DNA from 4 places in the Leisingera sp. MMG026 genome. Region 3 is predicted to be linked to each of the others. Evidence: riboswitches for the same ligand, from Rfam matches in the RefSeq annotation. Region 3 holds a riboswitch; each other region holds the start of a gene.
The links. Region 3 has a riboswitch for cobalamin ahead of L1069_RS13605 (aromatic ring-hydroxylating dioxygenase subunit alpha). Riboswitches for the same ligand answer to the same signal wherever they lie in the genome.

Region 1 (3,203 bases), on a different contig from region 3:
CGTATTGGGCGCGCAGGCGCTCGCCCACGGCCTGAACCAGCATCCGCATCGGTTTTCCTTCCACCGCGACATAGCCTTTGACGCGCAGGATGTTGCGCTCGCGGGCGAGTTTCACGATGGCATTCTGCAGCGCTTCGGGGTCGGAGACTTCGCCCATTTCGACAACGATGCTTTCAAAATCGTCATGCTCGTGGTCGTGGTGGCCGTCGTGGTGGCTGGGGCGGGCGTCCAGATCGTCTTCGGCAGCAGCACCCAGACCCAGGATGATGCGCGGATCGATGACGCCTTCGCTCATCGGCAGGATCGGCAGCTTGCGGGGTGCCTCGGCCTCGATCACGGCACGGGCCTTCTCGACGCCTGCGTCGCCGGCCAGATCGGCCTTGGACAACAGCACGATGTCAGCGCAGGAGATCTGATCCTCGAAGACTTCGCTGAGCGGGGTTTCGTGGTCGATGCTGTCATCCGCCTCGCGCTGGGCCTGCACGGCGTCCAGATCGGGGGCGAACTGGCCTTTGGCGACCGCCTCGGCGTCCGCCAGGGCAATTACGCCGTCGACGGTGATGCGGGAGCGGATGGCGGGCCAGTCAAACGCTTTCAAGAGCGGTTTCGGCAGGGCTAGGCCGGAGGTCTCAATCACGATATGGTCGGGTTTTTCGGGCAGGGCCATCAGCTGTTCGATGGTGGGGATGAAGTCATCGGCCACGGTGCAGCAGATGCAGCCGTTGGCCAGCTCCATGATGTTTTCCGCCGGGCAGTTGTCATCGGCGCAGGATTTCAGGATGTCGCCGTCCACGCCGGCAGTGCCGAATTCGTTCACCACCACGGCCAGGCGCTTACCCTGCGGGTTCTGCATCAGGTGGCGGATCAGCGTGGTCTTGCCTGCGCCCAGAAAACCGGTGATGACGGTGACGGGGATCTTGTTGAGATCGCTCATGATTACTCCTCGGAGAAGAACTTGGCCGGCGGGATGCGGGCAACGGATTGTTTGCGGAAGGTCTGCGGGCGCTGGCGCCACGGCACGACGCCATCAGCGGTGCCGGCATAAGCCGCAGCACCTTCCAGAATTTCGGGGACATGCTGGTCCGGGTCGAGGTCGCCGTAGACATAAGTCCAGCGTTCTTCGCCGCCGATCAGCGCAACAGCGCAGCCGCGCTTGCACGACGACAGGCATTCGACGCCACGCAGACGGACGCCTTCGGGCATTCCGGCTTCTTCCAAGGCTGCATGCAGGATGGCGCCGGGGCGTGCTGCCTCGGGGTCGGCGCCCTCGCGGCGGCAGGTGAGGCAAACGGTCAGGGTGACCGGTCCCGGGGTGCTGGCAGATTGGCCTGCCATGTCGTCAGCCATTGGCGCGTCTCCTGTCGCGGCAGGGCGTGCGGGATGGCCGAAAAGGGGCCAGTCGTGCGAGCCCCTTACCCGGTCGCAGAACACCCCGTCTGCCCGTTGATCTCTCCTTCGCTGGCAGGTCTCCCGGCTTGCGGATGCCAAGGCGTGCGCCTTGCCGGCCATCCTGCCTTCCCGGGGATCACCCAGTGGCATGGCGGCCTCATCCGGTCACGGTCGCGGGGGCGGCTGTGCTTCGGCCCGAAAGCCTTCACATTCCCTCTTCGCCTGTTTTCACAGGAACCAGCTGAACCCCCTTGCGCTATCGTGCCCTTCTTTGTCAAGACATGGGTCAAACAGCTGGAGAGCCCCAATGAGCGAAAAGTCTGAAACCGGCATCTCAGAAGAAGAAGCCGCCCGTCATACGTCCAAGATGGCCAAGAAAAAGGCCGCGCGCGACCGGATGATGAAGACCAAGGAGGGCGAAAAGGGCCTGATTATCGTCCACACCGGGCCGGGCAAGGGCAAATCTTCGTCGGGGTTCGGGATGATCATGCGCTGCATCGCGCATGGGATGCCGTCCGCTGTGGTGCAGTTCATTAAGGGCGCCTGGCAGACCGGCGAGCGGACATTGATCGAGGAGAATTTCAGCGATCGGTGCCAGTTCTACGCAATGGGCGAAGGCTTTACCTGGGAGACCCAGGACAAGGCCCGCGACATTGCCGCCGCGCAGAAGGGCTGGGAAAAGGCCAAGGAGATGATTCTGGATGAGCGCAACACCATGGTGCTGCTGGACGAGATCAACATTGCGCTGCGCTATGACTATCTGGACCTCGAAGAAGTGCTGGAGTTCCTGGTGGAGCAGAAGCCGCCGATGACTCATGTGGTGCTGACCGGGCGCAACGCCAAGGAAGAGCTGATCGAGATTGCCGATCTGGTGACCGAGATGGGGCAGGTCAAACACCCGTTCCGCGCCGGTGTGAAGGCGCAGAAGGGCGTGGAGTTTTAAGACGCTTTCAGAATGTCCCGCCCGGCCGATAGGCCGGGCCGCGCCAACCCGCCCCCACGGGGCGGCGCGATTGCGCCTCCCTTCGGGTTGGCCCGTCCCTTAGCTCTAAGCCGCCAGCCTGGCGGCTTTCTTGCTGATATAGGCATCCACTGCCGCGCGCTGCGCCTTGTCCAGCCGCAGGCCCAGCTTGGTGCGCCGCCACAGGTAGTCGTCGCCTGACCGCACCCATTCGCGGGCTATCGCCCAGTCGAGTTCCTGCGCGGTGATGGTTGCGCCAAAATCCCGCCCCAGATCACCGGCGGATTTGGCGTCCCCGAGCACGTCCCAGGCTTCGGTGCCGTAAGCGCGGATCATCCGGGCGGTCCAATAGGGCGTCAGGAACGGATAGTCTGCCGCCAGTTTCGTTTTCAGCGTCTCAACATCCGCCACTGCAAAATCACCACCGGGCAGGGCCACGCCTGCGGTCCAGTCAGACGGCACTTGCGGGAACACATCGCCGATTTTCGCCAGCGCGGCCTCGGCCAGCTTGCGGTAGGTGGTGATCTTGCCGCCAAAGACATTCAGCAGCGGCGCCTGCGCGCGGTCCAGCGTCAGCACATATTCGCGGGTGGCCGCAGTGGCCGAGCTGGCGCCGTCGTCATAGAGCGGGCGCACGCCGGAATAGGTCCAGACGATGTCTTCGCGGCTGAGCGGCTGTTCGAAGTATTGCGATGCGAAATCAACCAGATAGTCCTGCTCGGCCTCGGTGCAGTGCGGTTTGGTTTCCGGATCGGGATGGTCGGCGTCCGTTGTGCCGATCAGGGTGAAATCCGTCTCGTATGGAATCGCAAAGATGATCCGCCCGTCGGTGCCCTGGAAAAAGTAGCAGCAG
Region 2 (3,203 bases), on a different contig from region 3:
AATGGCAGCACCGGACAAAAGCGCTTCGATGATCACCACCGGGATATGGGAAAAGAACACCAGTTTCGCTGCCAGGACAAACTCATCGCCGGACAACATCAGCGAGACTGCAACAGCAAGTGTTGTGGCAGCAATGGCCGCGCCGCCGCCGATACCGCCCCAGATGGCGCCCTGCAGAGGCGAGCCGCGGGCCACCAGCGGTCGGAAAATCAGCCCGACCAGAACTGCAGGCAGGGCGATGTTCACGGCGTTCACGCCCAGCACGGTCAGCCCGCCAAAGCCAAAGAACACCGCCTGCAGCAAGAGGCCGACAAACAGGGCCGGAAAGGCCGCCCAGCCCAGAACCAGCCCCGCAAGCCCGTTCAGGATCAGGTGAACCGAACTCGGCCCGATCGGGACATGGATCAGGGAGGCCACAAAGAAACTGGCCGAAAGAACCCCCGCCGCCGGAATACGTTCCAGCGGCAGGCTCCGCAGCCCCATGGCGATACCGCCGACGGCGGCAACCGCGCCGCCGATCACAACCGGATTCGACAATGCGCCGTCTACGATATGCATGGTGCTATTCTCACTTCAGCTCTTCAGCGTGGATCCACAACACAGCGTCCTGGCTGAGTTCCTTGCCGTCATGCTCAGTCGCCGGGCCGGAGCCGAGAGCAGCAAAGCCCCAGTGGCCCGCTTTCGGAATGCCAAAGGAAAAGACGCCATTCTGGTCTGCAATCGCAACGATGGCGCCGCCGGACATCGGCTGAACCGTCGGGTTGGTTGTGGAAAAGGCCGCAAGGTCAGGCTCTGATGCCATGAATTCAACCTCGATTTCGGCACCAGGAACCGGCTTGCCATCCGCCAGCACCTGACCTGAGAAGGTAGAGCCGACAATGACGTTATAGGGCTTGTTCAACGGCAGGATCTCGGTTTCCAGGCCCACCGGCTGATCCCAATCGGTGGGCAGGGTGTTGCGGTTCAGCACGACTTTGGAAATCTGCTGAATATAGATGTCTTCGCTTTCCTCATAATAGGGCGCGGGCACAGTCACCACCACATAGTCGCCCGAGCGCTTGACCGGAACCGACGCCCTGTAGGCGGCGGCTTCGTTCTCCGCGCCCTTGAATGTGGCCGGTTCCAAGCGGTCCGAAAGATCAACCTTTTCGCCCTTGTGAACCATAAAAAATTCTTCAGGTTTGCCCATGTCCATCACATGGCCGTTTTCCAGCGGGTGCCAGAACACCAGCCCCATCGGCACATCGCCGGGCTTCCCGATCAGCACGTTTTCAGTGTAGTTCAGCTGGAAATGCGCCGATGCGGTGACCGGCAGGGATATGGCCAGAGCTGCAGCCAGATAATTCAGTTTCATTTCGTCCTCATTCGACGACACAGGCGCACCTGCAATCAGGAATGAACAACGGGGAGAGTGGCACGGAGAAGCCTGAACGGCAGCCGCGCCAGACGCGCACCCCGGCGTCCGGTGGAAAAGGGCAGACACTCCGCTAGCGAAGTCTTTGCCCTGTGTCCGGCAGGTCTCCTGACTCGCGGGTCTTGGTTCGGCTGGCCTTCCCGGGAAAGATCCCAGTGGCATGTTCAGCGTCACTCACCGCTCACAGTTGCGGGGGCAGTCACGGATTTGGTCCCTAATGGGTACGCCGCACCGTGTTCCCTATTTCTTCCGCTGCGCATTGAAACACTCGCGGAACCGGTCACACTTGCTGAATGGCAAAACCATTTTACTGAGTCAAGCTTCCCGTCTTCTGTTCAATTGCCGAATGAGTGGACCTGTCGCGGTTTGATGCCGCCCCTTTGATAGCATTTACTGCACCAAAGGAGACGAAGTATGGGCACGAAACGGACGGACGAATTCCGAGCTGATGCGGTGCTCATAGCGCTGACCAGCGCACTTACACGCAAGCAGGTTGCTGATGATCTTGATGTTGGCCTGTCAACGTTTGACAAATGGATCACGGCACACCGAGACACCGGTGTAGTGTCGAAGGAGGATTTGAGCCTTGCCAAAGAGAATGATCGGCTTCGGCGCGAGAACCGCATTCATAAGGAGGAAAGGGAAATCTTAAAAAAGGCCACGGTGTTCTTCGCGAGCCAAAAGCCGTGAGGTTTAAGTTCATTGAAGAACACCGAAATCAGTTTCCAACAGCACGCTTGTGTAAGGTAATGGACGTGAGTGCGCGTGGTTTGCGTGCATTCCGCAGCCGCCCTGCCAGTCGCAGGCAGAGATCTGATCTGGTGACATTGGCCCACATCAAGGAGCAATCGCGTGTCAGCCTGGGCAGCTATGGTCGGCCACGCATGACTGAAGAGCTGAAGGAGATCGGCCTGAATGTTGGGCATCGGCGTGTGGGCAGATTGATGCGACAGAACGGCATATCCATTGTTAGGACCCGCAAACACAAGGCCACGACGGATAGCGACCACAAGTTCAACATCGCACCCAATCTGCTGGATCGGAACTTCATTGCCGACCAACCAAACCAAAAAGTGGGCTGGCGATATCAGTTACGTCTGGACCCGTGAGGGTTGGCTATACCTCGCTGTCATCCTGGACCTGCATTCTCGGCGGGTCATCGGTTGGGCCATCAGCAATCGGATGAAGCGGGACTTGGCGATCCGGGCGCTGAACATGGCTATAGCCTTCAGATCACCGCCTATGGGCTGCATTCATCATACGGATCGTGGATCGCAATACTGTGCTCATGACTATCAGAAAATCCTGCGACAACACGGGTTCAGCGTGTCCCCCTCTCATGCATGTAAACATGCACTGCCGGGGCAGTGGATGAGCGGCAAAGGAAATTGCTATGACAATGCGGCCGTCGAGACCTTCTTCAAGACGATCAAGGCAGAGCTGATCTGGCGAAGGTCATGGCCAACGCGACGGACAGCGGAGATGGCGATCTTTAACTACATAAACGGCCTCTACAATCCGCGCCGACGGCACTCTGCCTTAGGCTGGAAAAGCCCAGTCGCGTTCGAACGGAAAGTGGCTTAAACGAGCACCTGGGGCGGCACGAAACCGCGACAGGTCCAGAGTCACTGCGCGCATTGGTGGAGCGGATCGTGCTGACGCCTGCGTCGGCGGGCGCTGGCCTGGATCTGACGCTGGAGGGGGATCTGGCCGGTCTCTTGCGGCTTGCGGCGGGTGCGGAAGGCGCGGACACGAAGAAGGCTTCGGACAGTAGATCCGAAGCCTTTGA
Region 3 (3,203 bases):
CGGTCGAGGACCCAGTCCAGCGCCGGGGTGAAATCGCCAGCCGAAAGCGCCCCGCGTGGTGCCGCGGCGGCAGCAAAGGCGAAACCGTGTGTGTAATCCACCAGCAGGCAGAGAATGGTGCGGGCCTCTGCGCCAGATAGGTCTGCGGCGGTGATTTCCGCCTCGATCAGCCGGGTCAGCCCGGTCAGGGAGGGGCCGATCTGGGCCGGGTTTTCCAGGATGCACTTTGCAAGCTCCGGATGCTTGGTCACCTGGGCGCAATAGCGGGTCATCAGATCGCGCAGCCGCAGTTTGGGCGTTGCCGCTTCTGACGGGGTGTCTGAACCTGCAAACGCAATGGCGACGAGGGATGCAATCATCTCGTCCTTGGTTCCGGCGTGATGGGCAACGGCCATCGGGGTGACGCCAAGCGCCTTTGCCAGTGCTTTGAATGTGAGGGCCTTGCTGCCGCCCTCATCGAGCAGCTGCAGGGCCGTTTTCAGCACATCATCCTTGCTGAGGGTCCGGCTGCCCCTGGGCGGGCGGCCCATGCGCGGGGGCATTGGTCAGGCTACCCGGAACGTGGTCTGGACCATGCCGGTGGGCAGGATGCGGGAGCTTGCCGCCTGGAGGTCGATGTCCCGGTCCAGGCTGCCGAACAGCGGAATGCCGCTGCCGATCAGAATCGGGACCGTTGTGATGGTCAGATCGGCGATAAGCCCCTGGCGCAGGAAGGACTGCACCATCCGTCCGCCGTCGATATAGGCGCGGGTCCAGCCCTCTTCTTGCAGCTCCTGCATAAGGTCTGCGGGCGCGGCGGTGCTGAGGCGCACCTTGTCCTTCAGCTCCTCGGGAATGTCCTGTTCGGTCAGGCTGCTGCTGAGGACCACAACAGGTTTGCTGTAGGGCCATTGGCCGAACCCGAGCAGGGTGCGGAACGATCCGGTTCCCATGACCAGCCCGTCGACGCTGTCCATGAAGGCGGCAAAGCCGCCATCGTCATCTTCGGCAACAGGCTGTTTGTGCAGCCAATCCAGAGAATGGTCCTGGCGGGCCACAAAGCCGTCGAGGCTGGTGGCGATGAAGACGTGGCCGGTGGTCATCGGGTTCTCCTGTGCATGCGTTTAATTATACAGCATATAATTAAGCGCATGCCGCGTTCCAAGGGGCTGGCGCAAGATTCACTGCGTGCGAATCGATTCGGTGGGATCAGCCGCGGGTAACCGCATGAAAGATAAGCGCTTGCCGCAAACGGGCTGGCGGATGCCGGTTTGAGTTTCTGGACATCCCTGTCCCGCCCGGCGCGGCAAACCTGCATGTCTTATTCCGGTTTCGCCGGGTCGGTTTTGTTTCCGATGGCGGGAAATTTTTCGGGCAATACCGCAGATAGCAAGGTGCCGTCCTTCGGGGCGGAGAATTGGGAAGCTGGTGAAACTCCGGCACTGCCCCCGCAACGGTGACCCCGGGCAAGGCATGGCAAACAACCACTGAAGCCAATGGCTTCGGGAAGGTGCCAGGCCCCGCCGCCAAAGCGGCCCCGGGACAGTCCGGAAACCAGCCTTGCCATGAAAACGTCAACCGCGGACGGCGGCGGGGCGGTTGCGGCGCGTGTCCGCAATCCCTTTGCCTATGCCTGCACCCAAGCCAACACGCCGCGGGGATGCGGCAGAGGAGAGAAGCAGATGCTTCACGACAGCGAAATTCTGGCCAAGCTGATGGCGCGGCAGAAAAACTATTCTCTGGAACAGGCGTTCTACACCGATCCGGGTGTTTTGGATCTGGACATGCGGCAGATCTTCTACCGCGAGTGGCTGTTTGCCATTCCCGCCTGCGAAGTGCCGAAACCGGGCAATTATGTGACCCATCAGGTGGGGGCCTATAACGTCATTATCGTGCGCGGCACTGATGGCGAAGTGCGTGCTTTCCACAACGCCTGCCGCCACCGCGGTTCGGTTGTGTGCAAGGCGAAAAAGGGCAATTCGCCCAAGCTGGTCTGCCCTTACCACCAGTGGACCTACGAGCTGGACGGCAAACTGCTGTGGGCGCGTGACATGGGGCCGGATTTCGATGCCTCGAAACACGGGCTGAAGCCGGTGCATTGCCGCGACCTGGCCGGGCTGATCTACATCTGCCTGGCGGATGAGGCGCCGGACTTCGACGCCTTCGCCGACGTCGCCCGCCCCTACCTGGAGCCGCATGATCTGGGCAATGCCAAGGTGGCCTTTGAAAGCTCGATCATCGAGAACGGCAACTGGAAGCTGGTCTGGGAGAACAACCGCGAGTGCTACCACTGCGGCGGCAACCACCCGTCGCTGTGCCGGACCTTCCCCGAGGACCCTTCGGTCACTGGCGTAGAGGGCGGCGAGACCCCGCCGCATCTGCAAAAGCACTTTGACCGGATTGAAGCGGCAGGTTGCCCGGCGCAGTTCCGCATGGATGCGCGCGGCCAGCACCGGCTGGCGCGGATGCCGCTGAATGAGGGCGCGGAAAGCTACACCATGGACGGCAAGGCGGCAGTGGCCAAGCCGCTGGGCCGGGTGCCCTTTGCTGATGCCGGCACGCTGCTGAAGTTCCACTATCCGACCACCTGGAACCACTTCCTGCCGGATCACTCCCTCGTGTTCCGGGTCACTCCGATCAGCCCGACCGAAACCGAAGTCACTACCAAATGGCTGGTGCACAAGGATGCGGTCGAGGGCCAGGATTACGACATCAAGCGCCTGACCGAGGTCTGGATGGCGACCAATGACGAGGATCGCATTGTGGTCGAAGACAACCAGCAAGGCATCAACTCCCCCGCCTATGAACCCGGTCCCTATTCCGAGGTGCAGGAAAGCGGCGTCATCCAGTTCTCCAACTGGTATGCTGAACACCTGACCCGCGCGCTGACCGGCCGCCATCTGATTGCGGCGGAGTAAGATTATGGGATTGCAGGCCAATTTTGAGACATTGGACGAAACCCTGGCGTGGAAGGACGACGAGATGCTGGAATGCGTCTCGGTTGTTCCGGAAGCGCCGAACACCGCCACCTTCAGCTTCCGCGCGCCGTCGGGCGCGTGGTTCAAGTACCAGCCGGGCCAGTTCCTGACGCTGGAGCTGCCGGTGCCGGAAGGGACAGTCTGGCGCACCTACACCATCAGCTCGTCGCCCTCGCGGCCCTTGTCGATCTCGGTAACGGTCAAGGCCCAGGGCGACAGCATCGGCACCCGCTGGATGCTGGACCA
Region 4 (3,203 bases), on a different contig from region 3:
GACCCAGCCCGCCAGCGCCAGCGGCACTGCCAGCCACACATCCGGCCAGCGCACCCCGCCCATATTGCCCATCAGCCAGAACATGATGCCGCGGGCCTGATCGGCGTTGGCGGACTTTGCGATGATAAAAGCAGTCAGCGCGTTGAACAGCTGCGAGCCTGCGATGCCCGCCAGCACGATCTGCGCTGCCGCAGCGCGGCTGCCGCCTGCTCCGGCGGCCCGGGCCAGAACAGCAACAAAGCCAAAGGCCAGCAGCGCGCCGTTAAAAGCGCCAAAGGACAACGACAGCGCACCGCCGCCAAGCCCTGCAATGGTCACCGCAACCGCCCCGGTCGAGGCGCCGGCGGAAATGCCCAGGATATAGGGATCCGCCAGCGCATTGCGCAGCAGGGCCTGCAGCACCACGCCCGCCACCGCCAGCGCCGCCCCGCAGGCCCCCGCCACCAGCGCCCGCGGCAGCCGGTAACTCCAGACAATGCCTTGATCTATCGGATCAACCGGCAGCCCTGCCCCGGCCAGTTTATTGGCCAGAACAGACAGGACAAGGTCAGGCGCAAGCGCGGTTTCCCCGATCATTGCGCCTGCCAGAACCGCTGCAACCAGCACCGGCAAGGCCAGGCACGCGCCCTTGACGCCCTGCCATGTGATTGCAGCGGCTGCACTCACTGGCTGGTGCCGATCACGCTGAGTTCAGCAGCCAGATCCTCCAGCGCCGGAATGGCACGGATGGTGGCATCCATCGCCTGGGCGTCCATCACAACGATGCGGTTGTTTTTGACTGCATCCATCTGGCTCGCCACCGGATCATTGCGCAGGAAGTCCAGCTTTTTCTCGAAGTCATCCGCGGCAAAGCGGCGGCGGTCCATACGGGCAATCACAATCACCGTCGGATTGGCCTTGGCGATGGTCTCCCAGCCGACCGTCGGCCATTCCTCGTCGGTCTCAATAACATTGCGCAGCCCCAGCTGCTGCATCATGTAGCCCGGCGCGCCCTTCTCGCCTGCCACAAACGGATCGCTTTCCATTTCCGGCGAAGAGAACCAGAACACAGCGGAAGCATCTTCCAGTGCGACCTTCTGCGCCTTGGCAACAGCTGCCGCCTCGCGGGCCTTATATTCGGCGACCAGCTCGGCGCCCTTATCGGCTTCGCCAAAGATCGCCGCCAGTTCCTCGATCCCCTGGTACAAGCTGCCGGTGGTGAACATCTGCGTGCGGGTGCCGTCGCCGCCGGTCGTGTTGTCCTTGCCGACGCAATCGGCGGGCATCACATAGGTCGGGATGCCCAGATCATGAAACTGCTCGCGCTTGGCAACAACACCTTCGGGGCCGACGTGCCATTCGTACTGCGCCGCCACCAGGCCGGGGCGTTTGGCCACGACGCTTTCAAAGCTCGGATCGTTGTCGGCCAGGCGTTCCACCTTGGCATTCAGGTCTGCGTATTCGGGCAGCACGTCATTGAACCAGACCGAGGTGCCCAGCACCTTATCGCCCAGCCCCAGCGCGTAAAGCACTTCGGTCGCCGCCTGGCCAACCGTCACCGAAGACGCTGCCGGCGCCTTGAATGTGACCGACTGGCCGCAGTTTTCAATGGTCAGCGGAAAGGTTTCGCTGGCCGCCGCAGCCTGTGCGGCAGCGATGAAGGAAAGGCCGATCAGGCCGGAACGCAAAAACATGATATTCGATCTCCATGTGTCAATGACCGGAGAACGGGTGAAAGGGCATTGACCGGTAAGGCTGAGGGTCTGCCCCCCGCTTGCGGCACCGGAAAACGGCGGCGCATCTTACCGGCAACCTCCCCGGACAACCCCGCCCGGTGTCTTTCGGTTTTCACCGGCAGGTCTCCTGACTGGCGGGTCAATGACTGTGCCGTCTTCCCGGACCGTTTTGGCCCAGTGACGTCATGGCACAGCTCTCGCCGCCTACAGTTGCGGGGGCAGTTCCGTTTGGCGCCGGCAGGCACCGCGGATTCCCTCTTAGCCCTTTCGGGACCGGTAAAGCGCGGGTAGCCCATCCCTTTCGCTGCGGCAAGAAAAAGTTACTTTGCAGCAGAAATTCTGCGAACCGGGCACAGCAGGCAGCCTATGGACGACGGTTTCCCAAGCCACGGCCAGATGGAAAATTCCAGCACAAGCTGCTCCAGGGATGGGACACCCATCGGCCGCAGCCGCAAAAGCGTGGCTGCAAACTGTCCTGAACCATATCGCAGCTCCGTTACTCGACCACGATCAGATCGGTATCCATCGCCTTGAGCATGTCCTTGACGGCCTGCGGCGGCTGCGCGTCCGTATAGAAGACTTCGAATTTGGTATCCTTGCCGACCGACACCGGCGCGCGCTTGTTGAACTTGTCATGATCGGCCACAACAATCCGGACCTGCGCATTGGCCGCCGCGACACGGGCCAGATTTGCCTCTTCGAGATCATGCAGCATGAAGCCCTGTTCGGCATTGATCGCCCCGGCCGAAAAAATGGCAAACTGCACGTTCAGCCGCCGCACCAGATCCAGCGCCTCGGCCCCGAAGGCACCGCCGTCATGCGGGCGCAGCTCGCCGCCCGCCAGAAACACCCGGTTGTTATTGCGCGAGGCAAGCGCATGGGCCACCAGCACGGAATTGGTCACCACAAAGAGGTTTGACCGCTGCCGCAGCTCCTGCGCCACATAAGCGGTGGTGGAACCGACGTCCAAAAAGACCGAATCCCCGTCGCTGATGGTCTTGGCCACCTCGATGGCCAGACGCTGCTTTTCTGAGGCGTGGGTATCCATCCGGTTTTGCAGCGGCAGCTCGTTCACATCTTCAATCAGATGCACCCCGCCGTGCACCTTGCGGACCGCTTGGGCATCCTCCAGCGTGCGGATGTTTCGCCGGATGGTTTCATTCGACACGCCCAGCCTGCCGGCCAGATAGCTGACCCGGCAGGACCCCCCCGCCTGCTGCAGCGCCCGCAGGATTTCCTCTTCACGCTGGTTGGTGGTCTTGCGGCTTTTGGTCATTGGGCCTCCTGTTGCGTTGCTACGTCAGAAAGCCACAAAAAACAACACATGAGCCGTTGATGCGGCGCTGACAGCCTCAAAACGCCTAATTTTTGAGGTTAATGTGGCTTATTGTGGTTTTTTATTGACTGACAGACACAACCGCCGCACCATCATAGCAGGCGACGCCAAGAATCGCACAAAATGCCACATATCAGGGAAGTCCTTATGCT

Region 1: linked by a shared signal. The riboswitch ahead of L1069_RS13350 (DUF1636 domain-containing protein) and the one ahead of L1069_RS13605 (aromatic ring-hydroxylating dioxygenase subunit alpha) in region 3 are both predicted to bind cobalamin.
Region 2: linked by a shared signal. The riboswitch ahead of L1069_RS12520 (DUF4198 domain-containing protein) and the one ahead of L1069_RS13605 (aromatic ring-hydroxylating dioxygenase subunit alpha) in region 3 are both predicted to bind cobalamin.
Region 4: linked by a shared signal. The riboswitch ahead of L1069_RS15470 (ABC transporter substrate-binding protein) and the one ahead of L1069_RS13605 (aromatic ring-hydroxylating dioxygenase subunit alpha) in region 3 are both predicted to bind cobalamin.

What each region holds. Positions count from the first base shown of each region.
Region 1 covers NZ_JAKFZM010000021.1:68,951-72,153, reverse strand. The annotation lists gene cobW (cobalamin biosynthesis protein CobW) at 1-934, opposite strand, end outside; gene L1069_RS13350 (DUF1636 domain-containing protein) at 937-1,347, opposite strand; cobalamin riboswitch at 1,443-1,646, opposite strand; gene cobO (cob(I)yrinic acid a,c-diamide adenosyltransferase) at 1,697-2,332, shown strand; gene glpD (glycerol-3-phosphate dehydrogenase) at 2,438-3,203, opposite strand, start outside.
Region 2 covers NZ_JAKFZM010000019.1:94,552-97,754, forward strand. The annotation lists gene cbiM (cobalt transporter CbiM) at 1-558, opposite strand, end outside; gene L1069_RS12520 (DUF4198 domain-containing protein) at 569-1,354, opposite strand; cobalamin riboswitch at 1,495-1,710, opposite strand; partial or broken gene L1069_RS12525 (IS3 family transposase) at 1,829-2,998, shown strand.
Region 3 covers NZ_JAKFZM010000022.1:40,437-43,639, reverse strand. The annotation lists gene L1069_RS13615 (TetR/AcrR family transcriptional regulator) at 1-542, opposite strand, end outside; gene L1069_RS13610 (dihydrofolate reductase family protein) at 546-1,082, opposite strand; cobalamin riboswitch at 1,355-1,557, shown strand; gene L1069_RS13605 (aromatic ring-hydroxylating dioxygenase subunit alpha) at 1,662-2,897, shown strand; gene L1069_RS13600 (hybrid-cluster NAD(P)-dependent oxidoreductase) at 2,902-3,203, shown strand, end outside.
Region 4 covers NZ_JAKFZM010000027.1:58,463-61,665, forward strand. The annotation lists gene L1069_RS15465 (iron chelate uptake ABC transporter family permease subunit) at 1-666, opposite strand, end outside; gene L1069_RS15470 (ABC transporter substrate-binding protein) at 663-1,673, opposite strand; cobalamin riboswitch at 1,815-2,008, opposite strand; gene L1069_RS15475 (DeoR/GlpR family DNA-binding transcription regulator) at 2,212-2,991, opposite strand; gene L1069_RS15480 (ABC transporter substrate-binding protein) at 3,175-3,203, shown strand, end outside.